DNA from 3 places in the Exiguobacterium sp. s70 genome. Region 2 is predicted to be linked to each of the others. Evidence: riboswitches for the same ligand, from Rfam matches in the RefSeq annotation. Region 2 holds a riboswitch; each other region holds the start of a gene.
The links. A riboswitch is a leader RNA that binds a small molecule or an ion and turns the genes downstream of it on or off. The one in region 2 is predicted to bind thiamine pyrophosphate.
Positions count from the first base shown of each region.

Region 1: another riboswitch for thiamine pyrophosphate. It lies ahead of KNP84_RS10785 (Ykof family thiamine-binding protein); the one in region 2 lies ahead of thiW (energy coupling factor transporter S component ThiW).
Region 3: another riboswitch for thiamine pyrophosphate. It lies ahead of thiT (energy-coupled thiamine transporter ThiT); the one in region 2 lies ahead of thiW (energy coupling factor transporter S component ThiW).

Region 1 covers NZ_JACSLV010000004.1:105,808-116,494, forward strand. The annotation lists gene KNP84_RS10760 (amidase family protein) at 32-1,435, shown strand; gene rlmN (dual-specificity RNA methyltransferase RlmN) at 1,505-2,566, shown strand; gene KNP84_RS10770 (SMP-30/gluconolactonase/LRE family protein) at 2,743-3,624, shown strand; gene KNP84_RS10775 (hypothetical protein) at 3,637-3,900, shown strand; gene KNP84_RS10780 (GTP-binding protein) at 4,006-5,199, shown strand; TPP riboswitch at 5,261-5,361, shown strand; gene KNP84_RS10785 (Ykof family thiamine-binding protein) at 5,443-6,036, shown strand; gene KNP84_RS10790 (ECF transporter S component) at 6,029-6,604, shown strand; gene KNP84_RS10795 (ABC transporter ATP-binding protein) at 6,597-7,925, shown strand; gene KNP84_RS10800 (energy-coupling factor transporter transmembrane component T family protein) at 7,925-8,659, shown strand; gene KNP84_RS10805 (DUF1643 domain-containing protein) at 8,675-9,262, opposite strand; gene KNP84_RS10810 (lytic transglycosylase domain-containing protein) at 9,297-9,989, opposite strand; gene KNP84_RS10815 (CPBP family intramembrane glutamic endopeptidase) at 10,068-10,687, shown strand, end outside.
Region 2 covers NZ_JACSLV010000006.1:12,265-22,951, forward strand. The annotation lists gene KNP84_RS12595 (LTA synthase family protein) at 1-1,729, opposite strand, end outside; gene KNP84_RS12600 (VOC family protein) at 1,843-2,241, opposite strand; gene KNP84_RS12605 (YcxB family protein) at 2,335-2,835, shown strand; gene KNP84_RS12610 (GNAT family N-acetyltransferase) at 2,817-3,296, shown strand; gene KNP84_RS12615 (hypothetical protein) at 3,291-3,557, opposite strand; gene thiW (energy coupling factor transporter S component ThiW) at 3,621-4,109, opposite strand; TPP riboswitch at 4,175-4,273, opposite strand; gene KNP84_RS12625 (hypothetical protein) at 4,298-4,618, opposite strand; gene KNP84_RS12630 (aminoglycoside phosphotransferase family protein) at 4,661-5,629, shown strand; gene KNP84_RS12635 (hypothetical protein) at 5,631-6,377, opposite strand; gene KNP84_RS12640 (hypothetical protein) at 6,470-7,165, opposite strand; gene KNP84_RS12645 (AAA family ATPase) at 7,264-8,184, shown strand; gene KNP84_RS12650 (DUF58 domain-containing protein) at 8,188-9,240, shown strand; gene KNP84_RS12655 (ribonuclease FAU-1 family protein) at 9,305-9,844, shown strand; gene KNP84_RS12660 (tetratricopeptide repeat protein) at 9,894-10,687, shown strand, end outside.
Region 3 covers NZ_JACSLV010000002.1:433,062-443,748, forward strand. The annotation lists partial or broken gene def (peptide deformylase) at 1-79, shown strand, start outside; gene fmt (methionyl-tRNA formyltransferase) at 125-1,039, shown strand; gene rsmB (16S rRNA (cytosine(967)-C(5))-methyltransferase RsmB) at 1,041-2,369, shown strand; gene rlmN (dual-specificity RNA methyltransferase RlmN) at 2,372-3,457, shown strand; gene KNP84_RS06895 (Stp1/IreP family PP2C-type Ser/Thr phosphatase) at 3,466-4,200, shown strand; gene pknB (Stk1 family PASTA domain-containing Ser/Thr kinase) at 4,206-6,149, shown strand; gene rsgA (ribosome small subunit-dependent GTPase A) at 6,194-7,078, shown strand; gene rpe (ribulose-phosphate 3-epimerase) at 7,080-7,736, shown strand; TPP riboswitch at 7,756-7,856, shown strand; gene thiT (energy-coupled thiamine transporter ThiT) at 7,933-8,505, shown strand; gene KNP84_RS06920 (thiamine diphosphokinase) at 8,505-9,092, shown strand; gene rpmB (50S ribosomal protein L28) at 9,151-9,339, opposite strand; gene KNP84_RS06930 (Asp23/Gls24 family envelope stress response protein) at 9,593-9,955, shown strand; gene KNP84_RS06935 (DAK2 domain-containing protein) at 9,978-10,687, shown strand, end outside.

The sequences.
Region 1 (10,687 bases), on a different contig from region 2:
ATACCATCGAGTGACCAAAGGAGGAATCTATATGACTGAACCAAACACATGTTTCGAACTCGATATCGAGACCGCCCATCGCGGATATAAAGAAGGAACGTTCACGGCGCGTGACGTGACGGCCTATTATTTGACTCGAATCGCCCAGTTGAACGATAAGCTGAGAGCGGTCATTCAAGTGAACCCGGACGCCTTGTTCGAGGCCGAGGCGGCGGATCGCGCCTATCAACGAGGTGAGCGATTACCGTTGCTCGGCATCCCGGTGCTGATCAAAGACAATGTTGAGACGGCGGGATTGATGAAGACGACGGCCGGGGCCGTCGCCCTCGCGCATCACTTCGCCGGCCGGGACGCCCATCTCGTCCAAAGCTTGCGCGCGAGCGGGGCCATCATCCTCGGGAAAGCGAACTTGTCCGAATGGGCCAACTTTTTGACCGAGGGCATGCCGAACGGCTGGAGTGGGGTCGGTGGCCAGACGCTCAATCCATATGGGGACAAGCTCGATGTCGGAGGGTCGAGTTCAGGTTCGGCGTCAGCGGTCGCGGCCAACTTGACGTTGCTTGCCGTCGGCAGCGAGACGAGCGGCTCGATTATTCACCCGAGCGTCCATAACGGAATCGTTGGCATCAAACCGACCGTCGGGTTGATTAGCCGCAGCGGCATCATTCCGATCTCCCGGTCGCAGGACACGGCCGGCCCTATGGCACGGACACTCCGGGATGCGGTGCTCGCCCTTGAGACGATGGTCGGGGAAGATCCCGCTGACCCAGCAACGACGCATCTTCCGGCCGGTCCGCCTTACCGGACTTGTCTTGATGAGCGGCAAGCAGTCGGGATGCGTGTCGGCGTCGTCAAGACCGATTTGTCTGAAGAAGAGCAGGTGCTCTACGACGAAGCGATCGCATTGCTGAAACAGAGCGGCATCGAGGTCGTCACCGTCGAACTGCCGTCGAAAGCAGGGCTCGACCAAGGGGATATCCTGTATCATGAGTTCAAGCTCGGAATCGAGGCGTATCTCGCCTCGACGAAGCTCCCGTATGAGACGTTGTCGGATTTGATTAACTGGAACAACAGTCATCCGGAGACGATTCCGCACGGACAGAAGACGTTCGAGAAAGCGAACGAACAATCGGGTCGCTTGATTGAGGACGCCTATTTGATGCGCCGCCTCGACGACGTCTATCACGCCAAGACGGACGGCATCGACCGATTGTTGGCCGAGCAGGAACTTCATGCGCTCGTCTTGCCGCATGACCACAATTATGACATGGCGGCGAAAGCCGGCCATCCGACCGTCACGATCCCGTATCGCTTGAAGGCGAGCGGGGCCCCGTTCGGTCTATCGTTCACCGGGACGAGCTATGCCGAACGCGACTTGATTCGTCTCGCCTATGCGTTCGAGCGTCACGTGACACGTCCCGTCCCACCGTTATAAGAACGTTGCACCGGTCGTCCACGTCCGCTACAATGGTACGTATGCGGATTGAAGAAAGGACAGATAGCAATGAAACCATCTATATACGGGCTGACATTTGATCAGCTGACGGAAGCGTGCGTCTCTTGGGGATACAGCGCCTTCCACGCTAGACAAATCTGGGACTCGCTCTATATCGACCGAGTCAAACACATCGAGGAGATCTCGGTACGGGCCGAGGTACGTGAGGCGCTCGCCGCCGAATACGTCATCTCGACGCAAGACCTGTTCGTCAAACAAGAAGCGGGCGACGGTACGGTCAAATTTTTACTTAAATTGCATGATGGACACTATATCGAGACGGTGCTCATGCGTCACAAATACGGACGTTCGGTCTGTGTGACGACGCAAGTCGGCTGCAACATCGGCTGTAGCTTCTGTGCGAGCGGTCTCTTGAAGAAGACGCGCGATTTGACGGCCGGCGAAGTCGTCGAACAGATCATGACCGTGCAACATTATTTGGACGAGGTCGGGGAAGGTGCCCGCGTCAGTCATATCGTCGTCATGGGAATCGGGGAACCGTTCGATAACTTCGATAACTTGGTCGATTTCCTCCGTGTCGTCAAAGACGAACGCGGACTCGCCATCGCACCGCGTAAAATCAACGTGTCGACGAGCGGTCTCGCCGACAAGATTTACAAATTCGCGGACCTCGATCTTCGCATCAATTTGGCGCTGTCACTCCACGCCCCGAACGATGCGTTGCGGACGCAAATCATGAAAATCAACCGGGCGTTCCCGCTCGACAAGCTCATGCCGGCCATCCGTTATTACGTCGAGAAGACGAACAAACGCATCACGTTCGAATATATTCTCTTATCGAAAGTGAACGATTTGCCGGAGCACGCCGAGGAACTCGCCGACTTGATTGACGATATTAAAGACAAGTCATACGTCAACTTGATTCCGTACAATCCGGTCAACGAGCATATTCAGTATGAGCGGAGCACGTCTGAGGACATCATGGCGTTTTATGACGTCTTGAAGAAGCGGGGCATCAATACCGGTGTCCGTCTCGAGCACGGGACTGATATCGATGCGGCCTGTGGCCAGTTGCGCAGCAAGCATATGAATGTCGAAGGCGCAAAATGACAGAGACTCCTTGAATCTCATGATTCAAGGAGTTTTTTTGTCTTCTGCCCTAGAAGGATGCCGGCCCGGTTCAATATTTTTCTTCCGAGCGGTTGCTATTTTGGGAAATGTTGAATAGAGATTGCCCCCTCAGGGAATAGTCACTTGAAATCAATGTAGAGAGTGGAGGCAATTCAATGGAGACAGTAAACGCTGCGTTATGGATTCGAGTTCGAAATACGCTTGGGGAAGGCCCGTGTTGGGATGCGGAACTGAAACGCTTCTATTGGGTCGATATCGAGGGACATACACTTTGGTGGTACGATGAGAAGGAAGATGAATTGTCGTCGTTCGATATGGGACAACAGATCGGGTTCGCGGTCCCGAAAGTGACGGACGGCGTCGTCGTCGGCTTGAAAGACGGGATTTATGAGTGGGACGAGACGTCAAAAGAGCTCGATAAAATCGTCGAACTCGACGACCCGGAAGGAAAGCTCCGCTTCAATGACGGCAAAGCCGACCCGTACGGACGCATCTTCGCCGGCACGCTCCATCTTGAAGACGAGGCGGAACAAGCGACGCTATACCGCCTGAATCGCGACGGCACGACCGAGGTCATGTTGAGCGAGTTGACATTATCGAACGGACTGACATGGTCACCCGACCATTCGACGTTCTATCATATCGATACACCGACCGAGACGGTCCGTAAATACGCCTTTGACTTGAAGACGGGGACGCTCGGCGAAGGGGAGGCTATCATCGATTTTACCGTCGAGGAAGGATTCCCGGACGGCATGACGTCCGATGAGGAAGGGTTCTTATGGATTGCACACTTTGCCGGCGGCCGTGTCTCGCGCTGGAACCCGAAGACGGGTGAAAAAGTGCTCGAAGTGCTCGTGCCGGCCCCGAACGTCACGTCGTGTTGTTTTGTCGGCGACGACTTGAACCAACTCGCCATCACGACGGCTCGTGAAGGGATGGATGACGAGGCACTCAAAGCCCATCCGGACGCAGGGTCGGTCTTTAAAATTGATACAGACGTGAAAGGGATGCCGCTCTATCGGTTTGGACGATAAGGAGGTAAAGAGATGGTGAAGCGATTGCTCGTTCGTGCAGGCATCGGTTTGGCACTCGCGGCAGTGGCCCGGGTCGGGATCCAAAAACTATTGGATGCGAACCGGGAAGACGACCACACGTATTTGAATCCGCGCTGGGATGAGGCCCCGAGTGTCGATGCCGATAAGGATGAGGATGAGGTCGGTCTGACGCAGCTCGATTCGATTTATCGGGCCGAGTGGCAAGCGAACACGTATCCCCGCTCCGAGGCGGAACGCAAGGCGTTGGAAGAATAGGGAAAGGAACACGTCCGGGAACGGGCGTGTTTTTTTTTCTTGACAAGACAAAGGTGACCCGTCATTATCTAAAAAGTAATGATTACGATTTAGGAGTGGGGATATATGAAACGAATTCCAATCACGGTGCTGTCCGGTTATTTAGGGAGCGGCAAGACAACGTTGATGAATCATCTGTTGAACAATCGGTCCGGCAAGAAATATGCGGTCATCGTCAACGACATGAGCGAGTTGAACATCGACGAACGATTGATCGAGCAGAACGGTTTCTCGCGGACGGACGAAAAATTGGTCGAGCTATCGAACGGCTGCATCTGTTGCACGCTCCGTGAAGACCTGCTCGAAGCGGTGCAGGAGATCACGAACGACCGTGAGCTCGACGGGATTATCATCGAGTCATCTGGCATCTCAGAACCGATTCCAGTCGCCCAAACGTTTACATACGCCGATGACGCCCTTGGCATCGACTTGACGAGCCGTGTCTATATCGATGCGATGGTGACGGTCGTCGATGCGTATCGGTTCTTGAAAGATTTCAATTCGGGCGAGTCGCTCCATGAACGCAAGCAGGCCATCGATGAGACGGACGTCCGCGAAGTCGTCGACCTGCTCGTCGACCAAATCGAGTTCGCGGACATCATCGTCTTGAACAAGGCGGACCGCGTGACCGAGACGGAACTCGGTGAGATGGCCGGGCTGTTGAATGCGCTCAATCCAACCGCCAAACTGTTGACGTCAGTTTACGCGAATGTGGAATTGACGGAGCTGTTGGACGTCAATCTGTTCGATTTCGAGGAGGCGATGCACGCCGCCGGCTGGATTCAAGAACTAGAGGCCGAGACACACACACCAGAGACGGAGGAATACGGCATCAGTTCGTTCGTCTATCGCCGCCGCCGTCCGTTTCATCCGGAGCGGCTCCACGCCTGGATCGAGGCGTTCCCGGATCAAGTCGTCCGCGCCAAAGGTTTCTTATGGATCGCCTCCCGGAACGACATCGCTTGCCTGTTCTCGCAAGCGGGGTACGCCTCGACGCTCGAACACGCGGGACGTTGGCTCGCGACGCTGCCGGAGGAAGAGCGGAGTCTCATGTTCACGGCAGAACCTGAGCTCGCCGCCGACTACGTCGAGCCGTACGGGGACCGTCAGACGGAGCTCGTCTTGATCGGGCAGCGGATGGAGCGTGCGGTCATCGAGGCCGGACTCGACGCGTGTTTGTTGACGGATGAGGAGATGGCGCTCGATTGGACGACGTTGCAGGACACGCTTCCGGGGAACGGTATCGTGACTTTCACATAAACCGTTTACAAATTCGGAGCGGTCGTCTATACTTCTCGTTGCATAGATAACCGCATACATTGGACTACACTAGGGGTGCTTCGGCTGAGATGTGAGCATGACTCCAATCCCTTATGACTCGATCCGGGTAATACCGGCGTGAGGAAGTGTGGCACTTTTTCTAATGGATTATTACATTGGACGAGTGGCCGCATTCTCATGGATGCGGCTTTTTTGTGTACATACAATAAGGGGGAATAGAACATGAACAACCAATGTGGTACGAGTCCGATCGTCGGATTCCGCTTTACGCTGAGTCCAATGACATCTGATTTTGTGAGTGTCATCAAAGGGGCATTGAAAGAGACGAACTTGCAAAACGTTTGGCGGCATACCGATGACGTCTCGACGGTCATCCGGGGACGCAGTCAGCATGTGTTCGACGTGGCCAAAGCCGTCTTGTCACATGCAACGAAGACCGGGGAACATGTGTCGATGAGCGGGACGTTCTCGGTCGGGTGCCCAGGCGACACGGCAGGAGACAATCTGCTCGACGTGACGACTGATCCTGTGAATGGTCCGGTATCGACCCAGTACGTCTCTTCCCAGTTCGCCCTCTATCCGCTCGGGGACGCGAAGTATATGGACATCATCTACGAAGAAATTGCCTTTGCGAAAGAGCGTGGCGTTTTCAATGACTCGATGCATTACGCCTCGGGTATTCACGGCGACATCGAACCGGTGTTTTCATTTTACGAGGCGACGTTCGACCGCGTCCGTGCGAAGACGAGCCACGTCGTCATGACGGTCACGTTCAGCGTGAACAGCCCGTCACACGAGGGACAGCAGCATGCTTAAGTCGTGGAAGTTAAAAGAAATCGTCTTGTTGGCCATTTTATCGGTCGTGTTCGCTGTCGTCTATTTGGCGTTCGTACATGTCGGGAATCTATGGGCTGGCTTGATTGGACCGATCGCGTACGAATGGATTTTTGGGATTTGGTTCATCGTCTCGATTATTGCGGCTTATATCATCCGCCGACCTGGCGCCGCATTCTTGTCCGAAGTGCTTGCGGCGACGATTGAGATGATGATTGGTAACGCGATTGGACCTCGTATTATTTTAGTCGGGATCATTCAAGGACTTGGTGCTGAAGCGGCGTTTGCGGTCACGAGCTACAAGCGATATGACCTTTGGGTGCTCATGCTGGCCGGATTTGGTGCAGCTGCGACTAGTTTCGCGTATACGTACGTCATGGGTGGACTCGCTGCCCTCAGTCCGACATACGTGGCGACGATGTTCGCGTTACGAGCGACGAGCGGGATGCTCATTGCCGGTCTGGGAGGTAAGATTTTAAGCGACTTGTTGCTTCGGACGGGTGCGCTCGAAGGGTATGCCATCGCGCGTCAGGGACGTGTGCATGGTTGAGGCAGAACAGCTGTCATTCCGCTATCCGGAAAAACAGAGCAAAGTATTGACGGACATCACGCTTCAATTAACTGCTGGGAGGACTCTCATCACAGGGGCGAGCGGGTCGGGGAAATCGACATTGTTCTCTTTGTTGAATCGTCTGTATCCAGAGAACTGCGATGGAATCGTGACGGGCAAACTATATTTGTTTGACCGCTCTTATGATACGTATGCAGCTGGTGAGGTGAATCGTCGTGTCGGAACGGTGTTTCAAGATCCTGACAGTCAGTTCGTCATGCAGACGGTCGAGGAGGAATTGATTTTCACACTCGAAAATTTTGCCGTGGCGAGGGACGAGATGATGACGCGTGTGGCCACGATTTTAGCGGAATTGCAGTTGACCGATTATCGTGACCGAGTCATTCATGACCTTTCAGGTGGAGAAAAGCAACAAATCGCTGTCGCCTGCGCCTTGATCGGGAAGCCAGAATGGCTACTGCTCGATGAGCCGCTCGCGCACCTTGATCCCGAGACATCAACCCGTTTCGTTCAGTGGCTCGACAACGTCGCACAGACGGTAAACGTTGTCGTCATCGAACATCGACCCTTCCTATGGGGCGGGTTCTTCGACAGAGAAGTGGAACTAGTGAACGGACGCATCAACTATGATGGACCGTTCGTTGCCCGCCCGGATTATACGTTCTCTCCGGTTGAGGTGACAAAAGGAGATGATTTTTTATTTCACGTACCGCAATTAAACAAAAAAACATTCAATTTAGCAGCGAGCAAGCTGACCGTCGCCGAGGGTGATCTCATTGCCGTACTCGGTCGAAACGGCAGTGGCAAATCGACTTGGCTCAAGAGCCTTGCCCGCGAACATCAAGAAGTCGGACTCGTCCCACAATCTCCGGCTCATCTGTTTATCACGAGTGATGTGTCACGTGAGCTCGCATATGGCCATAATCGTCCGATTGGGGACATCATGAACCGGCTCGGGCTTGGACCGTTTCGTAACGACCACCCACTCTCGCTTAGTCACGGGCAAAAACGAAGGCTCGCCATCGGCGTGATGATGCTCTCGAATAAACGGCTCATCGCGTTCGATGAACCGACTGCTGGACAAGATGAGGTATCGCTTCGTGCGCTTTATGAATTGATGGTTGAACGAATCAGGGCCGGCCAGGCGGTTCTGTTTGTGACACACGACCTTAGTTTCGCCCGAATCGCGAACACCTATTACTTGATGCATGAAGGTTACTTGAGTGGGCCATATGATGCATCGCTCTGGAATGAGACAGAGCTACTACAAGCTCACGGTTTATTGCTGGAGGAATCGTGATGACGTTTCAAGAGATGAACCCGACGATCAAATTTATGACCGTCACGTTGCTCATGTTCGGTCTCGCCTTTATGTACAATCCATGGACGCCGCTTGCGGTATTCATCGGAACGCTTATACTTCAAATTCTTTTTTCTAACGTGAACTGGAAGCGGTGGGGGCTATTCATGATTCCGTTTTTATTCACCGCGCTCGGGACATTGTGGACGACGCTCGTCTTTGGAAAAGAGACGGGCGGGGAGGTCATGTTCACGCTGTTCGGCGACGACGTCACCGTCGAGAATGTGATACTAGCAGCGACGCTCTCCTTACGGGTATTAGCATTCACCGCGTTGTCGCTCCTGTTCACACTGACGACGGATCCCAAACGGTTCGTCTACAGCTTGATGCAACAAGGGAAGTTGTCGCCTAAAATCGCTTACAGTGTCTTCGTCGGCTTTCGTTTCTTTCCGATTTTGAAGCATGAACTGATGCAGCTGTATGAAACGCATGCTTTGCGAGGCGTTCGTTTAGAGACGCGACTCGATCACATTCGGCACGTTCCGAATTTAATCATCCCGCTTCTGGCCGGATCAATCCGACAAGCGGAACGCATCGCGTTCTCGATGGAGGCACGCGGGTTCACGGGCGAACCACGAGCGACGTATGAAGTCGTCGCCATCACTCGGTACGACTTTTTGTTGGCGTCGCTCTTGATTGTATTGTTCGGAGTGAGCGTATGGATTGGCATATAAACGAAACAAGACGACTCACTCGGAGTCGTCTTGTTTCGTTTCTTTCACGATTCTAAACTTCGGTTTGACCGATTCGTTATTGAACGCCTCGAGCACCGTGTTCTCGTTGGCCATACGAATCTGTTGCGGCTCGCCTTTGGTCGTCGTACCGATACAGAACATATGAGCCTCGTGGTCGGCGAAAAGCGTCTTATACGGAGTCGCATGGTGCATCAAGCGTCCTGGAGAGCCCCAGCCGACGATCACCATCCCGCCGGTCGCCTCGACCTCGTCGAGCGTTTCCTCCACGTAATGAAAGTTGACCTCGTCAAGCTGTGACTCGACGTAAGGCAGATTGTCATTGATGGCGAGTGTCGGGACGAGACTGATGACGCGCATCTCACGGATCGGTTGATCGAGATGGTTACGCATGAGCATATACGCCCGCTGCGTGGTCGTGCCAGACAAAAAGGCATCACTCATCCGGGGTGAGTAGATGATGACGGCACAGATGACGCCGTCGACGACATCTGTGAATTCGTACGTTCGCATATATCGTTTTGTCTTGTCCTCATTGAAGACCGACTTGACGCGAATCGTCACTTCCTCGATATGGGTGTTCATAATGTTTCCTCACTTTTGCTCAAATAGTGCCAGGTCAGACCCAGCCGGCGAACCATTCCAAATAGCGAATCGTATAGCGGGCGACTTGTTGCGTCGCCGACGCCTTGTCATCTGGTAAATAAGACACGTCAGTTTGATATGACTCATAAAACGACATCACATCGTTGACATACTGCTCACTTCGGTTGTACTCGAAGATGGCGTTCCGAATCGAATCAGTCGAGTCTGCCGTCGTCCCACCGTGCTCACTCAAATAATATGCAGCCGTATGGGCCGAATCGACGAGACTGTGCGGGTCGGCCTGACCGTCATTGTTGCCGTCCCGTCCGAGACCGCCATACTGTTCGATGAGGGCGAGGTCTGTCAAATCGACTTCATCCTCGGGGACATCTCCTTTTTGGTCGTCGGTGTCGTACTGCCAACCAAGCCACGTCCGCGGCATGAATTGGAACGGACCGATCGCCCCGACCGATGAACGCATCGATGAGCTATGGGAGAAAATCGTCTCGACGCGATGGACCGCGGCGAGGAGTCGCCAATCGACGTCATAGGTCGCCGCCGCATCCTCATAAACGTCACGATGGACGGCGGGGATGCCATGATCCCCGTAATAGGCCCGGAAAAGGGCGTTGTTCACTTTATCATGTTGACCAAACCAGCCGATTGCGCCGAGGCACAGCACGATCACAAGCAAGAGACCGGTCAGTCGCAAAATCAATCGTTTCAAGATTCCGCCTCCTAGCTTTCTAGACAATACCCGAATAGTGTAGCATATAGCTAACAGGAAGGACAGGAGTGGATATCCATGCTCGAACAGGCCGTCTTTACCATCATTCTCGTGTATTTATTGATTGTCCAATTGTTCAACGCCCGGTTGATGAAACCGATGATTGAAACGCTCGGACGAAGCCGCGTGTACGATCAGACCATCAAATCGGCGTGGGGGCTCTGTTTGCTGTTGCTCGCCCTCGTCTTTTTGTTCCAGGTCCCGCCTGAAGCGGTCGGGCTCGGCTTCGCCCCGGCCGAGGGGGATTTGCGCGCCTGGCAGTTCTTCTTTTTGACGAGCGTCCTCATCTCCGCATTGATCGCGTTCTATCTGCTCGTGAAAACGTCTCCGGGTTTGCGGCGCCGGTTACGGCCATATTATGAGCTCGAGATTGAACGGTTGCTGTTGCCTCAGACGATTCAGGAGGCGAGAGCGTGGGGCGCCGTGTCTTGGACGGCTGGAGTGACCGAAGAGTTCATCTTCCGTGGCGTGCTGCTCTACACGGTCACATTGTGGGTGGACGTCTCGCCCCCGATGCTCGCCTTGATCGGCGGAGCGTTATTCGGGTTGGCCCACGCTTATCAAGGTGTCCGAGGCATCCTCGTGACCGGTCTCGTCGGGTGGGGGCTCGGTTATTTATATGTGGCGATGGGTATCCT
Region 2 (10,687 bases):
TGTATGGTTCACATGCTTGAAGCGGTAAGTCATCACCGGTCTCGACCGAATAACACATGCCGCCACCGACTGGCTCTGTCAAATCCGGGACAAAATAGAGGTCGTCGTAGCGGAACGAGCCGTTCCGGAACACGGTCAAATTGGGCTCGTCGTCGAGGAGCGAATTTCCAAGCATGTACGTCGGTGTCATCCCGAGCAAATCGAGGATGGTCGGGGCCAAATCGACTTGACCGCCGCTCACCTTCACCGTCTGACCTCGTTCAAGTCCGGCCGGTTTGATGAATAACGGGACGGAGCGGTCAAGCTGGAACAAATCGACCGTGGAGTCGGCATCTGCTTTTATAGCCATCTCGTCACCGGCAGCGGTCAATCCGCTGTCGTGGTCGCCATAAAAGACGACCAAGGCGTCGTCCCACGTTCCGTTGGCTTTCAGTCGTTCAATCATGAGACCGACGGCGGCATCGGTGTAGTGGACGGTATGATAATAGTCTTGGAGGAGCGGGTCCTCGTATTCCGATAGATCCAACCGTTTCTCCTCGTCCGGAATCTCATACGGCGTATGGCTCGTCAACGCGACCATGAAGGAATAGAACGGCTCTTCCAACGTGTCCAAGTGGTCGACCGATGTCGTCAGGAACTCCTTGTCGCCGACGGCCATACCGATGACCGGATTGGCCGGATAATCGTCTTGGTGGAAGAAGTGGTTGTAGCCAATCAGCTCATAGAAGTTGGCACGATTCCAAAACTCCTTGTCGAACGCATGCATCGCGGCCGTATCATAGCCGGCTCGTCGTAACTGCTCAGGCAAGGCGTCAAACGTGTTCGTCGCATACTGCGTATACACCGAACCTGATTTGACGGGATAGAGCGAGGCGTTGACGGTGAATTCCGCATCAGACGTCCGTCCCTCGTGCGTCTGATGATAAAAATTCGGGAAATACAGCATCTCGTCGCGGAGCGCATTCAGATTCGGTGTCAGTTCTTGACCGTTAACCGTCTGGCCGATTACGGACGCTTGGAACGACTCGAGTTGGACGACGATGACGTTCGTATCGGCTGTGGTCTCAACTGGTTCGGTCGCTAACGCTTCGATTTGGTTGCGCTCCCGTTCTGTCAGGTCGTCACCGAGATGAAGGGCGTCCTGAATGCCGCGGAATGCATCGAGGCCGTGATAGCCCCAAAAGCCGAGCTGATAATACTCGCGCATGTTCGAAATCGAGCTTTTCCGGTGATCTGTTTCGGCGTAATGAACGACGGTAGGGACGGTAAAGACGATGAAGCCGACAAGAAAACCGGCGACCGCCAAACGGCGACCGAGACGTTTCGGTTCCGTGATGGGGTGTCGCTTCATATAGAGGAGGACAGCCGCGTAGACGAGCAAGTCCGTGAACAAGATGAAGTCGGGCGCTTGAATCAGTGTCAGAAAGCCGCCCCCGACGTCTCCCATCTGGCCGATATCAGACAGTAGGGCGGCCGACAGCAAGTTACCGAAATAGCGGTAGTACCAGACGTCCGAGATGAGGAGCGTGCTGTGCAGAAACAGCGACGCGAACAAAATCCAGCGGCGCGTCTGTTGTTTTATGAGTAGCGCCCAACTCGTCATCATCAAGATGGTCGCTAGATTGATGAACAAAAAGCGCAGGTCGAACGCGCTCGCCGTCAACAGACTGAATAGGAACAGCTTGGCGAGGGAGAGCGATAAGTAACTCCAATAATCGAGATATTTCATGAAAGGCCTCCAAACGTTACGGACAAAGTGTGTTCTCTGTCATGTACCTGTTCGAAGACGGCGAAAAACATGAGGGTGTGCGATTTTGGCAATAAAAAAAGCGAGGCAGCGCCTCACTTGATGACAAACGTGTCCCGGAGCTCGATAATCGTGCCTTCCGGGGCTTTTAATTTACTCAAATGACCGTCAACGACGAAGTAGATGTTCCCGCCGTGCTTTGGTAGGAACGTCACGCCAAGTGATTCTAGCCGTCTCACTTCCGCTTCGAGGTCATCGACATAAAGCGCGAAGTGGACCGGGCCGGCCACATGCTTCGAATACGGTGACAACGTCTCATCGACTTTCGCCGTTTGGAGCTCGATATAAAAATCACCGAGTTTAAGCCAGCTATTGAACGCGCGCGTATGAAAGTCGGGCGACTCCTGAACGAGCTCGAAGCCGAGCGCCTCATAAAATCGTTTGGATGCCTCATAGTCGGGCGTTTGGATGCAGAGATGGTGGATTTGTTTCATGATGTCACTCCTTTCTTTTAGTTTATCCAATCAACGTTCTGAACGGAACTTTTCTTCACGTGAGACGTATAGGACACCGAGGAGGGAATGATGATGAAAATCCAATACGAATTGACAGAAGACGACTATATCCGGTTCAACTTGAGCCATATTAAACGTTCGAAAACAGGAAAGCGGATGATCCTCTTACAGCGAATCATCGGACCACTTATCTTTTTAGGCGCTGCTTTCGTGCTGGCGACGTGGCTCCAAGAGACGGACTGGTGGCTATATGGCATATACGGGGTCGCGAGTATTCTTTGGTTCCTGTATTATCCGAAATACTTTGAACAGCATGTCCAGAAGCAGACGCGGCGTCTCATCGACGAACGCAGCAACGAAGGCATGATTGGCCCCCACACGATGGATTTGGAGGAGACTGGTCTGCGCGATTTAAATGAGTTCGGCGAGACGCGTGTGTCATGGGCAGGAATCAAGGAAGTCGTCGAGGAGGACGATTATGTGTATCTATACAACTCCTCGGTCAGCGCCTATATTTTGCCGAAGCGCGGACTGGACATGGAAGAGGTGCGCCGATGGCTGCCGATACGCTGACGATTCAACTTGTCGATGACACGAACCGGGAGGCTGTTGTCGCCTTGACCGTCGCTTCTGACCAAGCTCGCTTTATCGAAACAAACGCCGAATCGCTTCGCGAGATGGAAACCGATGTCAAATATGCGTGGCAGTGCTATGCGCTTTGTCGCGATGAGCATCCCGTCGGCTTCATGATGATTGGGGCCGAGAACAAGGTGGAGCGTTACATCTGGCTCGATCGATTTATGATCGATGTGACAGAGCAAGGGAAAGGCATCGGTTCAACATGTTTACAACTTACGATTCAGTGGATGCAAGAACGCTTCGATGTCGATGACCTCATCCTCAGTCTGCATCCGATGAACGAACCGTCGAAACGGTTCTATGCGAAGGGGGGATTCGTCGACAGTGGCCTGATTGATGAGGCGAACGGGGAAGAGATTTGGGTGTATCACGTCAAACAGGGACAGCCGTCATAAGTCGGCCGTCCCTGTTTTCGTCGTCGTTGAGCCTTGAACAGCACTGCCCGCTTTGAAAAAGAGAACGATAGCAGCCACTCCGAAAATCGAGATGAACACGTTTTGGAGCAGAACATCGACGAACATCGGCTCGCTCGAGAATGTACCCGTTGCGATTTGAGCGTTCCACCGTGTATACGTGGCAATCCGTTCAAGTGTGTACAACAGACCAGACATGAACAGGCAGGCGGTAGCCGCCAATAATAGCGTCAATCGATTCAAGAAATTACCTCCTAATATCTGATATCCTGATTTTACCATTTACTATCGGTGGGAGGGAAGTATTTATCGCTTCGCCGTGAGCGGTCGCAATTGCTTGACCCGAGCCAAAACAATCCAGCCGAGCACGGCCCCCGTCACACTCGAAGCAAGGAAAGCTGGGAAGAAGAACAGCGCCCCGAACTCGCTCCCCATCAATAACTTGGCATACGGGACGGCGACGAGCGAAGCGATAAGGCCGGTCCCGATGACTTCACCACATGCGGCGAAGGCTACGCGGTTCGTCCTCATATAAAAGATACCGGCGAGCAGTGCGCCAATCATACCACCAGGGAACGCGAGGAGCGATCCAGTACCGGTCATGACACGGACGAGTCCGGTCACGAACGCGACGAGCACGGCCCCGATCGGTCCGACGGTGACGGCGGCGATAACGTTCACCATATGTTGAATCGGATAAGCACGGGCGACACCGGTCGGAATCGAGATGAACAGAGAACCGATGACGGCGATGGCGACGAGCATCGCCATCCAAGTGAGTTGTTGAATTCGCATGAATAAGTCTCCTTTCGAAATGAAAACGCCACTTCTCCAAGTGGAAAAGTGGCGTGGAAAGACAGACGAATCCCACACCACTTCCCTACGCTGGTATGAGCCAGATCAGGTTCGAAGGGTCCGGCGCATGCCGTCTCAGCCCGAAGGCTCCCCTAGTGGTCGTTTATTACGTTAAGTATAGCATACCGTCATTTGATGCGGTCGAGCTTTCTTGGTCGGAACGTGACATAGATTGTGCCGACGAACAGGCCGTATAACAAAAGGGAGAAGACGAGATTGATTAACCATGGGAGTGTCCCCATGAACACGGCGACGGAAGCGTTTTGAAACCAGACGAGCGCGAACGACAGCCCGATGAAGCTGATGACAAGCGTTGTCCAAAAGCCGATGTCCCGGCGCTTGAACAGACGCCAGACGAGTAGCCCGATGAGGACACTGACGACGGCCGTCGCCCCTAAATACATATACAAGATGGCATCGACCGGGTATGAGTAATACACAACGTCCATATCGTTTCCTCCTAGGAGATGATGAAAGAAAGGGTGAACAGGATGAGTCAGGCAATTCCATGGCGTGACCGAGCGTTTCGTGAACGGTTCGAACGATGGATTGAGGCAAACGTGCCGAATGCGAGGTGGCACGTGATCAAAGATACCGATTTGACGTACTTGCTTGTTGGCGCGCTCAATGAGGAACGTTACTACGCCAAAGCGGTGACCGATATCAGCCGCGGCGAGGCCGGATTGTCGGCGTTTCTTGCCGAGCGGTATCCTGATTTCGTGCCTGACGTCATCGCCATCGATTCAGCCCGGAACTGGTTGCTCATGCGAGACATCGGCGGAGACGCGTTACGTGAACGACCGGACGTGAGTCGATACGAAGCGGCGTTGCGTCAATACGCACAGCTGCAGCGACAGGAGATCGACCAGATCGAGACCTACTTGTCTTACGGCATCCCGGACCGCCGACCGGCCAAGTTGAAGGGCGAAATTCGCACGTATTTACCTGAGCTCTGCGCCGGGCTCGAGCAATACAAAGCCGAGGCCGTGCTCGCGCTTCAAGATGAATTGATTGCCATGTGCGATGAGCTGGCGACCGGGATGCCGATGAGTCTTGAGCACGGTGATTTGCACGGCGGCAACATCTTCTGGCGGGAACGGACGAATGATTTGTGTATCCTCGACTGGGGCGACGCGACCGTCACGCATCCGTTTTTCAGCGTGCGCGTGTTTTGGAACGCGCTGTACGACTTATTGCCGGAAGAAGACGAGGTTGCCTGGTATAAACAGATTCAAACGATGCGTACGGTTTACTTGGAAGCGTGGAGCGGCGTCGCACCCAAGGACGTACTTTGGCGTCATCTACTGATCGCCGAGGAGCTCGGTTGCGTCTATCGTGCCTTGTCGTGGCATGTGTATGTGACGAGATACCGGTACGATGTAGCTGAGTCGAGCGATAAGCCGGCGCAATGGCTCAATTTGCTACTCGAGTACCGGGACTTGAAACGACGCTTCCGATAAGTCATTCATGTTTCTCGAGTAGGTTTTCATAATCCGTCTCGCTCCAAAACAGCGGAGCAATCGACTCCGGACCTTTGAAAATCTCACCGTCTCGGTCGTAGACGATTGCGTAGCCACCCTCGACTTCAAAGACGATCAAGTCGGCTTTCACTTCCTTGACCCCGTTCCCAGCGATGATGACATCTTTGAGCGGGTCGCGCGCCACTTGTACGCCCCATTCGTCGAGCTCGACGATGAGCGCGGACGTATAGGCGTGGCGGTTATAGAGCGCCTGGAACTCGTCTTGTGTCAAAACGACGTCCGTCGGGGGGGCACTCGTTCCGTATTTTCGTTTCTCAATCTCTTCGACGAATTGAAGGAACGACGCTTCTTGCCAAAACAGCGGCGCGACCGATTCGGAACCGTTGGCGATGTCTCCATTTTCACTCTCATAGACGGTGGCGTATGTGCCGTCATCGAGTTTGAACGGATGGATATCGGCGTATGTATGATGGATGCCGTCGCCGGCGATGACGACGTGCTCGAACGTCTCGCGGAACGGGGTGATTCCATCGTTCTCGAGGGCCTTCAAGAGCGGCGGGACTTTTTCGTATTGGTCGAACACGTCCTTGAAGTCTTCGCGCGTCCATGTGGTGATTTCTTCGGACGATGGCTCGTTTGTATCAGCCGGGACGATTGGTTTCTCGACTGGATCCGTGCATCCGGTAAGCAAGAACACACTGAATCCGAGCAAGCCTAGGCGTCTCATTAATCAAACCTCCTAAGAAAGTTACATTTTTTCCCTATTATCAATGAGCGTAGCACGTTTACGTCTTTGTGAGAACCTGGGTACTTTCTCGTTCAGGGGTGTCGCTGTAAGTAGCGGTCGAGTGCCTCGTGAAACCTTTGTTGCTGCTCGACCGGGATGTCATGCTCGGATGCGGCCCCATAGCGAATCAGATGATAGAGCGAGGCGTCGATGTCCGTCAGTTCGATGCGCTCGAACCAGTCGATGAGCGTCTCATTCGTCTGAAGCTTTAGCTCAGGGGCGAGTGAGGCGTTGAACGTGATGAGCCAATCTCTCAGTTCGATATTCGTGAGCAGCGGGAACGTCTGTGCCTCGATCGAGGCGTCCGCGTTGAGGGACAGTGGCACCGGAGCATCCGGCCTAGACGAGAACGTGAATCTTTCCCACCGTCGACGACGCAGCCATCGATGCACGCCATAGACGGTCAACCCGATGGCGGCGAGGAAGGCGAACAATGTGCCGAGTCCGCCGGGGGCATCACCATTCCCGCTACCAAATTTGAATTTGAGCATGTCTTGCTTCTCTTGCCGTTCTCCAGCTTTTCCAGGCTCATCGGTCGAACCTAAATCAATACCATCTTTTGGTGGAGGATTCTCATCTTCTTCTCTGCCCATCTCGGTCACGCTAACTGGAGATGAGGTGTTAATCGTTTGAAACCAACTGAACGTCTCCTTGCTGACAAAGACAAACATCACAACGAGACAAGCTGTCACAATCAAGAACCCGATAAATCGAGACGACCACTTCATGTTCTACCTCCTTACCAGAATGTTCAGACTATTTATTGTCTATATTACCATAAACAGGTAAACTTCGAATAAGACATATACTAACGGAGGGGAACGACATGGGAATCGAAGCAGTCATTAAACAGTTGAATGAAGTGTATTTAGGAAAAGATGAGGTCGTCCGGCTCTGCTGCACGGCCCTTCTCGCCGAAGGGCACATCTTGCTTGAGGACGTTCCGGGCACGGGGAAGACGTTGCTCGCCAAAGCGATCGCCGGCAGTTTGGACGGGTCATTCTCGCGCATCCAATTTACGGCCGATTTGCTCCCGTCCGACGTCATCGGGACCGACTACTTCAATATGCAGACGCAAGGCTTTGACCATCGGCAAGGTCCGATTTTCGCGAACATCGTCCTGATTGATGAAATCAACCGGGCCGTCCCGCGCACCCAGTCCGCGCTGCTTGAAGCGATGGAAGAACGACAAGTCTCAATCGGCGGGAAGACTTATCCGATGCCGAAACCGTTCTTCGTCATCGCGACGCAGAACCCGATTGAATCGGCCGGGACGTTCCCGCTCCCAGACGCGCAGCTCGACCGATTCCTCATCTCGATTCCGGTCGGCTATCCGGAAGCCGCCGAAGAGCGAGAACTGTTGTTGCAAGTGTTGACCGAGACCCGCAAACACATCGAGGCCGTGACGTCACTCGCCTCGCTGCAAGAAGCGCAGGCCGAGACGAGACAAGTCGCGATTCAGGACGATGTCCTCGACTATATGCTCGGTCTCGTCCATGCGACCCGGGCACACGCGTCCGTCGAGGTCGGAGTCAGCCCACGCGGCGCGATCGCGCTGCTCCGCGCTTGTCAAAGCTATGCCTATTTGGCCGGCCGACTGTACGTCATCCCGGAAGACGTCAAAGCCGTGGCGCCGTACGTGCTCGCCCATCGCATCAGCTTGACGCTCGAAGGCGGCATCAAGTCGACGAAAGCGAACGTCGTCGCGCACATTCTGGACACGGTGCCCGTGCCGGTCGAGGGCTGACGGATGATTCTGTCCACGCACGCTTGGTTGCAGCGCCGGCTCCTCCCTATATATCTCGTGAGCGGAGCCATGCTCGTGTTCTTCCCGTACGTATACGGATTGGGTTACATATGCTTCATTGTAGCGAGTGCGATTTGGATGCTCGAGCGGACGCGGCAACAACTCGAGCGGCACATCGATCTCCGGTTCACGCAATACGAAGAATTGCTGTTTGTCGGAGATGAGAGCCGGATCGTGTTAGTGGTCGATGGGGTGGACGAGTTGGATCGGCTCGGACTACCGCTACGGATTCGCCTGAAGTCGAGCTCGGGAATAAGCTTTCCGGCGCATGAGCGCCTTCCGAACGTGCTCGACTATGAGGTCGATGTCAGTCGCGCCCGCCACGAATTGGTCGTGCGCGCTGAGTATCGCGGACCAGCCACGTTCGAGGAATGCGTCATCGCCGTCACGCTCCCGTTCCGACTCGGGACGTATTTATATGAACGACCGGTCGATATAGAGTGGACCGTCCTTCCATCGCTCCTGTTGCATCCACCGGTCGGGACGAAACGGTTAGCGCTCGGGGACCGGCCGCTCTTGGCGTCACCGCTTCGAAATCCGTTGCAACTAATCGGGTCGAAACCGTATGAAGGGGAACCGGTGAAGGAGATCGATTGGTACGCGACCGCCAAACTCGGACGACTGCAGTCAAAAGTATTTCAACAGACGACGCTCGATACGTTCACGTTCGCCTTGGATTTGAATGGTCCGTCCGGTTATACGCTCCATCACGACTTTGAATCGCTCATCAGCCAAACCGCCTTCGTCACATCGCGCCTGTTAAAAGAGGACTGCAAAATCGAGTTGTTCTTGAATCGATTCAATGAGGATGGGACGATGCTCCATGTCCCGCTTCAGGAAGGCGAGCGCGGCATACGCTTCATCTTGCTGCAGTTAGCGACGATTCACCCAGGCAATCGCTTCATCTCGACAGACGCCTTTACGCGGATGGTCGAGCGAAAACGATTGAAGCAAAGCCACCTCGTCTGGTTCAATCAACACAATCTGTACGATTGAACAGGGAAATGTCGGATTTTGGCGAACTCTTTACGTATGAATTGGGTCAAAAGGAGAGAGACATATGCCAAAACGGAAATTTGCCAATCGTCGAGACTGGGAACGGATTTTGCAACATCGCTACGCGCAAATGGAGGTACATGATGACCGTTTCTCCGGGACCGTCGCCTTGTTTCAAATCGATGCGGTCCGCGCACCTCAATATAAAATGCACAAGGGAGAAGAGTTCATCGTCGCCGATGCCGGTTACAGCTGGCTCCAATATTTCCCGGACGACGAGCCGTTCGGTGTGACCGTCATGTTTAATGATGAAGGACACATCGTTCAATGGTACATCGATATCGTCGAAGCAATCGGATACGAGGACGGAATCCCGTATATGGACGACTTGTTGCTCGACATCCTCATCTTCCCGAACGGGGACGTCGTCCGCAAAGACGAGGACGAGTTCGAGGAAGCGACGGAGGCCGGAGAACTGACGACGGAGCTCATCGAGCAGGGCTGGCGTGACTTCCATGCGACGCTCGATCGGATTGAACGTCGGGACTTCGTCTATTTCGACTTGGCGAACGAGCATTACACCGAGTTGAAGCAAAAACTTTGAACGGCCTGTTCCCTTTGGTACAGTGAAAGAAAAAACAGGGGGACGAATCATGAAAATCATCAATACCGAGACGTGGTCGCGCAAGAAGCACTACGAATTCTTCAAGGCGTTTGACGCCCCGCATTTCAATGTGACGGCGAGCGTTGATGTGACGAAGTTACATACGCACGCCAAACGGACGGGCCAGTCGTTCTTTAAACTGTTCTTGTACGGTGCCGTCAAGACGGCGAACGCCATCCCGGAGCTTCGCTACCGCATTCGCGGCGACAAGGTCATCGAGCACGACGTCGTGCATCCCTCGTTTACCGTCATGATGGACGATGACGTCTTCAACTTTTGCACGGCGACCTATAAAGACGCGTTCCCGGACTTCATGGAAGAAGTGACGGCTCGGATGAGCGGGGCGAAACGGGAAGTCGTCGTCGGAGACGATGAGCCGGACAGTCTGCTTTACATCACGAGCGTGCCTTGGGTCACGTTCACGAGCATCAGCCACCCGACACACGACCAACAGCATGATACGGTGCCGCGCATCGCCTGGGGCAAATTCACGGAGACCGGTGACCGGATGACGATGCCGCTCTCGGTCCAAGCCCACCATGCCCTCGTCGATGGCGTCCATGTCGGTCGCTATTACGAATTGTTGCAAGCGTGGCTTGATGACTTGAGTGACTTGGAAGTCCAAACTCCTGAAGAGAAGGGGCTCGACGAAGCGATTCGTCTCCGTGAGAACGGAGAGCTCGAACGGGCGAAGCAGCTGTTCCTGATGTTGCTCCGGCAAGACGAGAAGAATCCGCGCCTCCATGCCCATTGCGCTTCGTGTTATGACTCGCTCGGTGAAGA
Region 3 (10,687 bases), on a different contig from region 2:
ACAAGTGAAGGCGAGCGGATTCTTCGCTAGGGCGATTCAACATGAGATCGACCATTTGGACGGAGTATTGTTCACGGACAAGCTCGCCGTGCCGGACAAAGGGACGGATCAGCGTATCGTCTTCATGGGGACGCCGACGTTTGCCGTATCCGTACTTGAGCGCTTGCTCGAAGAAGGATACAATGTCGTAGGTGTCGTCTCGCAACCGGACAAACCGGTCGGCCGTAAACGCGAACTGAAACCGACGCCGGTGAAAGAGTGTGCCCTGCGCCACAATATCCCGGTGTTACAGCCTGAAAAGGTGCGGACCGATTACGCGGATATCTTGGCACTCGAACCGGACTTGATTGTGACGGCGGCGTACGGACAAATCGTCCCGACCGAACTGTTAGAAGCACCGAAACATGGCGCCATCAACGTCCATGCCTCGCTGTTGCCGAAATATCGAGGTGGCGCGCCGATTCATCAAGCCATCCTCGATGGGGACAAAGAGACGGGTGTCACCATCATGTATATGGTCGATAAGCTCGATGCTGGCGACATGATTGCCAACACGGTCGTCCCGATTGAAGAATTGGACACGGTCGGTACGTTGTTCGACAAGCTCGCGGTCGCAGGATCAGACTTGTTGCTCAAGACGCTTCCTGCCTTCCTCGCTGGTTGGATTGAAGCCGTACCGCAAGACGAGCGTGACGTCACGTTCGCACCGAACATTAGCCGAGAGCGGGAACAGATTGACTGGACCCGTGCCGGTGCAGATATTTATAACCACATCAGAGGGATGAATCCGTTCCCGACGGCGTATACGACGATTGCCGGTGAACGGGTCAAACTGTTCTTCGGGTCGAAAACGACAGGGACGGGTGAACCGGGAACGATTGTACGACTTGAAGAGGATGGATTTGTCGTCGCGACAGGCGACGCGGTCGCCATTAAAGTGGTCGACTTGCAACCATCTGGTAAAAAACGAATGGACGGGGCCACATTTATGCGTGGGGCCGGCCAAAAGTTACAAGTCGGCGATCGACTAGGAGGATAATATGAACGTACGAGTTGCAGCACTGGATACGCTAATCAAAATCGAACAAGGCGGCGCCTATTCGACGATTGCGGTCAACGATTTATTGAAACAGAAGAAATTGGCGACGAAAGATGTCGGCCTATACACAGAGCTCGTCTATGGGACGCTCGGCCGGAAACGGACGCTCGATTATATTTTAGAGAAGCGGGTTCAAAACCCGAAAAAATTGGACCGTTTCGTCTTGCCGCTCTTACGGATGAGTGTCTATCAACTGTTTTACCTCGACAAGATTCCGGATCGGGCCGTCTTGCACGAAGCGGTCGAGATTGCGAAAAAACGGGGCCATTCGGGTACCGGTAAGTTCGTCAACGGCGTGTTGCGAAACGTCATTCGGGACGGGTTCCCGGATTTGAGCACGCTTCCGGACGCTGAACGGATTGCCATCGAACATAGCCATCCCGATTGGCTCGTCGCCGAATGGGTGGAAACGTACGGTGTCGAAGCGACCGAGGCGATGTGTAAATTAAACAATGAGCCGGCTCCGGTCACGGTTCGGGTCAACCGCCAGCGCGTCACGGTCGAAGAGATGATTGAACGGCTCGCCGAAGTCGATGTCGTCGCGACACGCTCGGAGCTGTCAGCGGACGGACTCATCATCGAATCCGGAAACGTTCACTCGACAGCGTTCATCGATATGGGCTTGTTGTCGATTCAAGATGAGAGCTCGATGATCGTCGCCGATGCGCTTCAAGCCGGGAAAATGGAACGCGTCCTCGATGCGTGTGCCGCACCAGGTGGAAAAGCGATGCATACGGCAGAACGCATGGACGGTGGAACGCTCGTCGCCCTCGACTTGCATCCGCATAAAGCGAAGTTGATTGAACGTCAAGCGAAGCGTCTGCATATCGATGGAGTGACCGCACTTGCCCTCGATGCCCGCCAGGCCGGGGATAAATTTGAACCGGAGAGCTTCGACCGGATTTTACTCGACGTCCCATGCTCGGGACTCGGTGTCATCCGTCGCAAGCCCGATATCAAATGGACGAAAGACAAGTCCGCCCTCGCCGGACTGCCGAAAGTCCAACGTGAAATCATTGACGCCGTCTTGCCACTGCTTAAACGAGGTGGTACGCTAGTGTACTCGACATGTACCATCGACCCTACTGAGAATGAACAGCAGGCAGATTACATTTTGTCGAACGGATTGACGTGGGATGAGACACTCCAAGACCGTCTTCCACAAGTATTGCACCCGATGATGTCATCGGACCGCGCTGAACTCAAATTACTCCCGACGTCGTTCGGGACGGACGGTTTCTATATCGCCGCATTCAAGAAAGAGGTATAAACATGAATCCAAAAGCAGTTGAAAAAAATCCATTAGTCGGTGCCAAGCCGTCACTCTATTCCCTCACGTACTCAGAGCTCGAACAATGGCTGATTGAGGCAGGAGAAAAATCGTTCCGCGCGAAACAGTTATATGACTGGATGTACGTCAAGCGTGTGACATCGTTCGACGATATGACGAACGTCTCGAAACCGCTCCGCGAGAAATTAGACGCGGCGTTCCAATTGACGACATTGAAAGAACTCGTCCGTCAAGAATCAAAGGACGGGACAATCAAGTTCTTGTTCGAGCTTCAAGACGGTTATTCCATCGAGACGGTACTCATGCGCCATGAGTACGGAAACTCGGTCTGTGTCACGACGCAAGTCGGCTGCCGCATCGGTTGCACGTTCTGTGCTTCGACGCTCGGTGGTTTGAAACGTAACTTAGAGGCCGGTGAAATCACGGCCCAAGTCCTCGACGTCCAGCGCGCGCTCGACGCGAGCGAAGAGCGGGTCGACTCGGTCGTCGTCATGGGAATCGGCGAACCGTTCGATAACTACGACGAATTGATGCGCTTCTTGCGCACGGTCAACCACGATGACGGCTTGAACATCGGTTCACGTCACATCACCGTGTCGACGAGTGGGATCGTACCGAAGATTTACAAGTTTGCCGATGAAGGCATGCGCATCAACTTCGCAATCTCGCTTCACGCGCCGACGACGGAGATTCGGACACGCCTTATGCCGATCAACCGTGCTTACAACTTGGACAAGTTGATGGAAGCCGTCAACTACTATACAGAGAAGAGCGGTCGCCGCATCACGTTCGAATACGGTTTATTCGGCGGGGTTAACGACACGGAAGAACACGCGCATCAACTCGCTGACTTGTTGAAAGGCGTCAAATGCCACGTCAACTTGATTCCAGTCAACCACGTGCTCGAGCGCGATTACGTCCGCACACCACGTAAACAAATTTTTGCCTTTGAAAAAGTGCTCAAAGATCGAAAAGTGAACGTGACGATTCGTCGCGAACAAGGTTCGGATATCGATGCGGCTTGTGGGCAGCTTCGAGCGAAGGAGCGCGAACAAGAAACGAGGTAATCACGAAGATGGAATTAGCATACCGAACCGACCGAGGCCAAGTGAGAGCACAGAACGAGGATGCCGTCTTGATTTTAGGGGACGAACATGCCGGAATTGCTCTCGTGGCCGACGGGATGGGGGGACATGAAGCCGGGGAGGTCGCGAGTCAGCTCGTCATCGAGCAGTTTCGCCGTGCCTTCTCGACGCTTCCGGCCTCGCCGATGGAGATGGAGAATTGGTTCCGCCAAAACGTGGAACTGGCCAATGATCAAGTGCTCGATTTCTCGAAACAAGCCAACCTCCTCATGATGGGGACGACGATTGCCGGTGTCTGTTGGCACGACGAGACGATCGTCATCGTCCACGTCGGGGATAGTCGTGTATATGCCTTGAGAGATGATAAGCTGCAGCAATTGACGGAAGATCATTCCTACGTGAACGTGTTGAAACAACTCGGCGAATTGACCGAGGAAGAGATGCGCGTCCATCCGAAACGTAACATTATCACCCGTTCAATCGGCTCGAATGAGCATGTCGAACCTGATCTGCAAGTGTTTGCCGAACCCGAGTTTGACACGATTTTAATCTGTACGGACGGCTTGACGACTCATTTGACTGATGAGGAAATCAAGCAAGTCTTGAAACGTCCCGTCTCGGCGGACGTCAAGGCGGATCAATTGATCGATCAAGCCAACCGTTTGGGTGGGAGTGACAACATCACCGTTGCCCTCGTCCAGTTCACAGATAGAAAGAGAGGATGAATCCGATGCGAAGTGGAGAACGAATCAACGATCGTTATCGGATCGAACAGCAAATCGGCAGCGGCGGCATGGCAAATGTCTACCGGGCTCACGATGAGATTTTAAACCGAACCGTCGCCATCAAGGTGTTGCGATCTGAATTCTCGCATAACGAACAATTTATACGCCGGTTCGAACGGGAAGCCCACGCGGCGACTAGTCTGAACCATCCGAATATCGTCGCCATCTACGACGTCGGAGACGAGCGTGACATCTATTACATCGTCATGGAACACGTCGATGGGATGACGCTCAAACAATATTTGCAAGAAGAGTACATATCTGTCGACGAGGCGCTTCGCATCATGGGACAGATTTGTGATGCCATCGACCATGCCCATGCGAATCGAATCATTCATCGGGACATCAAACCGCAAAACATGATGATCGATCAGAGCGGCAACGTCAAAGTGACGGACTTTGGGATTGCGGTGGCCATGTCGAACGCGACGCTGACCCATACGATGTCAGTGCTCGGCTCGGTCCATTACTTTTCTCCAGAACAGGCGCGCGGAAAGTTCGCCGATGAGAAGTCAGATATTTATTCACTCGGTGCCGTCCTGTATGAACTCGTGACCGGACGCGTTCCGTTCATCGGCGAGACGCCAGTCGCCGTCGCACTTCAACATTTGCAAGACGACCCGATTCGACCGATGGATTTGAACCCGAACATCCCGCAAGCGCTTGAGAACTGCATCATGCAGGCGCTGGCGAAATCACCGGGCGCCCGTCACACATCGGTCGCCGCCTTTAAGAAGGATTGCATGACGGCGCTCGACCCGGAACGTGCGAACGAACCGAAACGCCTCAGTACGGAACAGGACGCATTCGATCAGACGCTCGTCATGTCACCGGTCGTCCCGGACGAACCGAACGTCAAAGAGACACCGGAACAACCGGTCGCACCGAGCGAACCTGAGACAGTGAAATCGAAGCCGAAACGGAAGAAGAAGTGGTGGCTTTGGCTCCTACTCCTCTTCTTGTTGATTGGCGGCGGAATCGGGGCATATGTCATCGCCGATGAGATGTCCCGTGCCGTCGTGCCAGACGTCGTCGGGATGACGAACGACGAAGCGACGACCGAACTCGAAACAGCCGGTTTTGTCGTCGAAGCGACAGAGCGGGCGAGCGATAACATCGCCGCTGGCGACGTCATTTCGCAGACACCGCAAGCCGGTCGGAAACCGAAACGCGGAACGACCGTGACGATTGTCGTGTCGGCCGGGAAAGAGACGGTCGCGATGCCGGACGTCGAAGGATTGTCTCAGTCGGCGGCCGAGCGGACGCTCAAAGACCTCGACTTTGCGGATATCGAAATTCAATCCGAGGCGTCGGAGACGGTCGATAGCGGCGATGTCATCTCCCAGTCGATTGCTCCGGACAACGAGGTCGTCCCGTCTGAAGAGACGGTGACGCTCGTCGTCTCGACCGGTAGCAATAAAGTCGAACTCGCCAATTTAGCCGGGTATACGTTTGAGGAAGCGACGACGTACGCCGAACAGAATAGCTTGAAAATCGTCAAACGAGACGAGTATTCAACGAGCGTGCCCGCCAACCAAATCATTCGTCAGTTACCGACGGCCGGAACAGCCGTCGACCCGGGGACGGAATTGACCGTCATCGTGTCGCAAGGGGTCGAACCGACCGACGTCTCGATTGAACGGGAAGTCAACGTCGAAATCGATCCGCCTGCTGAAGGCGAAGAACCTGTGGCACTCGAGGTCGTCATTCGGACGGTAGACGCCCGTGGCGAAGTCGAAGTGTTGCGTGATAAGATAACGGAGACGACGACTTACTCGTATACGCTCGTCATTGCACCGGACGAAGTCGGAACCGCGACGATCGAAGTCGACGGGGAAGTCGTCCGGACGGATACGGTGACGTACGCACAAGCAAAAGATTCACAATGAAGAGGTGGCGCGCGCGTCGCCTCTTTTTCTAAGGAGGTCATAGGATGAAAGGTACGATTATTCGATTACAAGGCGGGTTTTATGATGTCATGACGGAAGAGAAACAAGAGATCCGTTGTCGCGCCCGCGGCAATTTCCGCAACCGGAACATCTCGCCGGTCGTCGGCGACGATGTCGATATTCAAGACCAAGGGGACGGCACAGGCTATATCTTGGCCGTCGATGAGCGGTCGAACCATCTCGTCCGCCCGCCGATCGCTAACATCGATCAAGCGTTCTTGCTGTTCTCGGTCAAGGAACCGGCATTCTCGTTCCATCTGCTCGACCGTTTCCTCGTCTTAATCGAATCGAAGCAAGTCCATCCGATTATTGTCTTAACGAAAATGGACTTGTTGACGGAGTCGGAACTCGAAACGATTCAAGCGGCAGCGGCCTTATATCGGTCAATCGGCTATGAGGTCATCGAGACGTCGACGGAGACCGGGTCGGGGATTGAACAAATTCGTGGGTCGTTTAAAGAGAAGACGAGCGTGTTTGCCGGACAGACCGGAGTCGGCAAGAGTTCGCTCTTGAACGCGGTCGCGCCGGAACTAGAACTCGCGACCGGGAAAATCTCGAAGTCGCTCGGCCGAGGCAAGCACACGACGCGTCACGTCACGCTCATCACGCTCGCTGACGGGCTCGTCGCTGACACGCCTGGTTTCTCAAGCCTCGAGTTCCCAGAAGAACTCGAAGTCGAGGAGATGCGCTGGTGCTTCCCTGAGTTCGTCGAGCGGCACGACGACTGTAAGTTCCGAGGCTGTGCCCATTTGAACGAACCGGGTTGTGCCGTCAAAGCGGCCGTCGAGGCGGGAGAAATCGCTTCCACCCGTTATGAGAATTATGTTACGTTTATGGCAGAGTTAAACGATAGACAACGGAGGTACTGACATGATTAAAATTGCACCCTCGATTTTAGCGGCGGACTTCGCCAACCTAGAGGCAGAAGTGAAGGCGGTCCAAGAGGCCGGCGCGGATTATATCCATTTTGACGTCATGGACGGTCAATTCGTCCCGAACATCTCGATCGGTCTCCCGGTGCTCGCGAGCTTACGGAAGAAGTCGGACATGGTGTTAGACGTCCACTTGATGATCGACCAACCGGAGCGCTTCGTCGAAGACTTCATCAAGGCGGGAGCGGACATCGTCACCGTCCACGTCGAAGCGACGAACCATTTGCATCGCGTGCTTCAACAAATTAAGGCGGCCGGAGCCAAGTGTGGCGTCGTTCTCAACCCGCATACGCCGCTGTCATTGATTGAACACGTGCTCGGTGACGTCGACATGGTACTTCTCATGACGGTGAACCCTGGCTTTGGGGGTCAGAAGTTCATCGAATCGGTCGTGCCGAAAATCGCGGCGTTGAACGAGATGCGCCAAGCGCGCCGTCTCGACTTTGAAATCGAGATTGACGGCGGCGTCAACGCGGAGACTGCGAAATTATGTATCGATGCCGGTGCTGACGTGCTCGTGGCCGGCTCGGCCATCTATAACGAGCCGAGCTATAAAGATGCAATCGATAGCATTCGCAACGCATCTCGTGTATAATCGTCCATAGAACAACAAATATTGTCGCAAGGGGTGTCACATTCTGTGGCTGAGAGGCATACGCTAACCCTTTGAACCTGTTCCGTTCACACGGACGTAGGGATGTGGCGAAAATGCACGTTGCTACTCGATAGCAGCATGGCGTTTACGTCATGCTGCTTTTTGTCGTTCGCTCATATTTTAAGGAGGGAAATAGATGAAACAACGTTTAAAATTACAGGCGCTCATTGAAATCTCATTGTTCGCCGCACTCGGTTTGATTTTTGATTTGCTCATCCCGTTCCGGATGCCGCAAGGCGGGTCAATCAGCTTGGCGATGTTGCCGATTTTCGTCATGGCGTATCGTCACGGTTTGAAAGGCGGACTTGCGACCGGTGCACTTGTCGGAACGCTGCAACTGCTGTTCGGGGCCTATATCTTCACGCCTGTCCAGTTCCTGCTCGACTACACGTTCGCTTACGGTGTCGTCGGGATGGCGGGACTGTTTGCTGGTCAAGTGAAACGAGCCGCCAAGGATGAGGCGAAAAAGACGCTCGTCGTTTATTTGGTGCTCGGCGCGCTCCTCGGTTCACTGCTTCGTTACGGCGCCCACGTCTTGTCGGGGATCGTCTTCTTCGCCGAATACGCGGAAGGTCCGGTCGTCGCCTACTCGTTCGCCTATAACATGACGTACATGCTCCCGTCCTTCCTCGTGTCGGCCGTCGTCCTCGTCCTCTTGTTCGTCTCGGCGCCGCGCTTCGCGACGCTCGCGACCCGGGACGTCCGCTAATGCGGGTGTTGATTGTGGCGGCCAGCCCGGAACCAATCTCGGGACTCCCGCGTGACGTCGATTACATCATCGGCGTCGATGGGGGGTACGAGACACTGTTGAACCACGGGCTGAACCCAGATCTCGTCGTCGGCGATTTCGACTCCTTCACGGGCGAAGTGCCGATCGACGCCGTCCGCTATCCATCTGAGAAAGATGTGACCGACCTCGAGATCGCTCTCGAGGCGGCACGGGGGCATAGCGCGACGGAGATGATTGTCTACGGTGCGCTCGGCGGCCGGCTCGATATGACGCTCAGCAATATCGGTCTGCTCGAGGCGTATCCGGAGATGCGTCTCGTCACGGCAGGGCAGACGGTACGACTCGTCGGGTCGGGACGCTATGAACTCCCGCGTCAAGACGGTCACTATTTGTCGCTCATCCCATGGAAGCAGGCGAACGTGACCATCCGCGGCGTCAAATATCCGCTCGACCGTCACGATGTCGTCAGCCATGAGGCGCTCACCATCTCGAACGAATGGGACGATGAAGCGGCGGATTTGATCGTGCACGAAGGCATGGTGCTCGTGCTGTATGTCAAAAAATGAACACAAAAAAATCCCATCGGCGAATGCCGCTGGGATTTATTTCGTTCGTGTATAAAAATTATACGCGTTCAACGAGACCTGATTTAAGAGCGCGAGCTGAAACCCAAACTCGTTTAGGTTTACCGTCAACGAGAATACGAACTTTTTGTACGTTTACACCCCAAGTGCGTTTTGTCTTGTTGAGTGCGTGCGAACGGTTGTTACCTGATTTAGGTGATTTACCTGTTACGTAGCATTTACGTGCCATGCGTTTCCCCTCCTTTTTTATGTGGGTTCGTCCTAATAGACACTCGTTTATATTAGCACGGGTTTTTTCACGATGCAACTAGAAAATCATAGGATGACAAGAAAAAAACTTGACATTACTGGAAAGGATTTTAATAATGAATGAGGGTTACGGCTACAATTGACCGAGTTTATGGAGCAGGTTCTTTTAATAACTAGGTACTTATTGTAGAATGTAGTGAAGGAATCATTCCGAATAAAGGAGGCTACTCCATATGGCAATTGAAATGAAGACAACATATGGCAATATTGACATCACGAACGACGTGGTCGCGACACTCGCAGGCGGTGCGGCGATGGAATGTTTCGGCGTTGTGGGAATGGCGTCTCAAGCTCAATTGAAAGACGGGATCGCAGAACTATTGAAACGTGAAAACTACGCCCGAGGCGTGGTCGTACGTCAAGATGGAGAAGACGTACATATCGACATGCACATCATTGTAAGCTACGGGACGAAAGTGTCGGAAGTCGCATACAACGTGCAAAGCCGTGTAAAATACACGCTCGGTGAAACTTTAGGATTAAACGTTTCGTCGGTAAACATATTCGTACAAGGCGTTCGTCTGACGAATGACTGACGAGAACGAAGGAGGATTTGGTGTGGGTTTAAAACGTTTAGATGGATTGGTGTTCGCGAACATGGTCGCGAACGGTGCAGCCAACTTGAGCCAGAATGCGGATTATGTAGATTCGCTTAACGTCTTCCCGGTGCCGGACGGCGACACGGGGACGAACATGAATTTGACGATGACATCGGGTGCGAAAGAAGTGGCCGCACTCAACTCGGCGAATATCGCTGACGTCTCATCGAAGTTTGCACGCGGTCTCTTGATGGGGGCACGTGGGAACTCGGGCGTTATTTTGAGCCAGTTGTTCCGTGGTTTCGGTAAAGCAATCGAAGGCAAGACAGAAGTGTCGACAGTCGATTTCGCCGAAGCGTTGAAACGTGGCGTCGATACGGCATACAAGGCGGTTATGAAACCGGTTGAAGGAACGATTTTGACGGTTGCTCGTGAAGCGGCCGACGAAGCGCTCCGTGCTTCAGAGTCGACGAGCGACTTCAACGAGTTCATGGAACTCGTGATTGTCGAAGCGAAAGCTTCACTCGAACGGACACCGGACTTATTGCCGGTCTTAAAAGAAGTCGGCGTCGTCGATTCAGGCGGCCAAGGCTTGCTCGTCATTTATGAAGGGTTCCTCGCAAGCCTCGAAGGCAAAGAACTTGAGAAACCACATGCACCGGTCATGGATGCGCTCATTGAAGCTGAACATCATGCCCACGCCGCGCAAGGATTCATGTCGACGGAAGA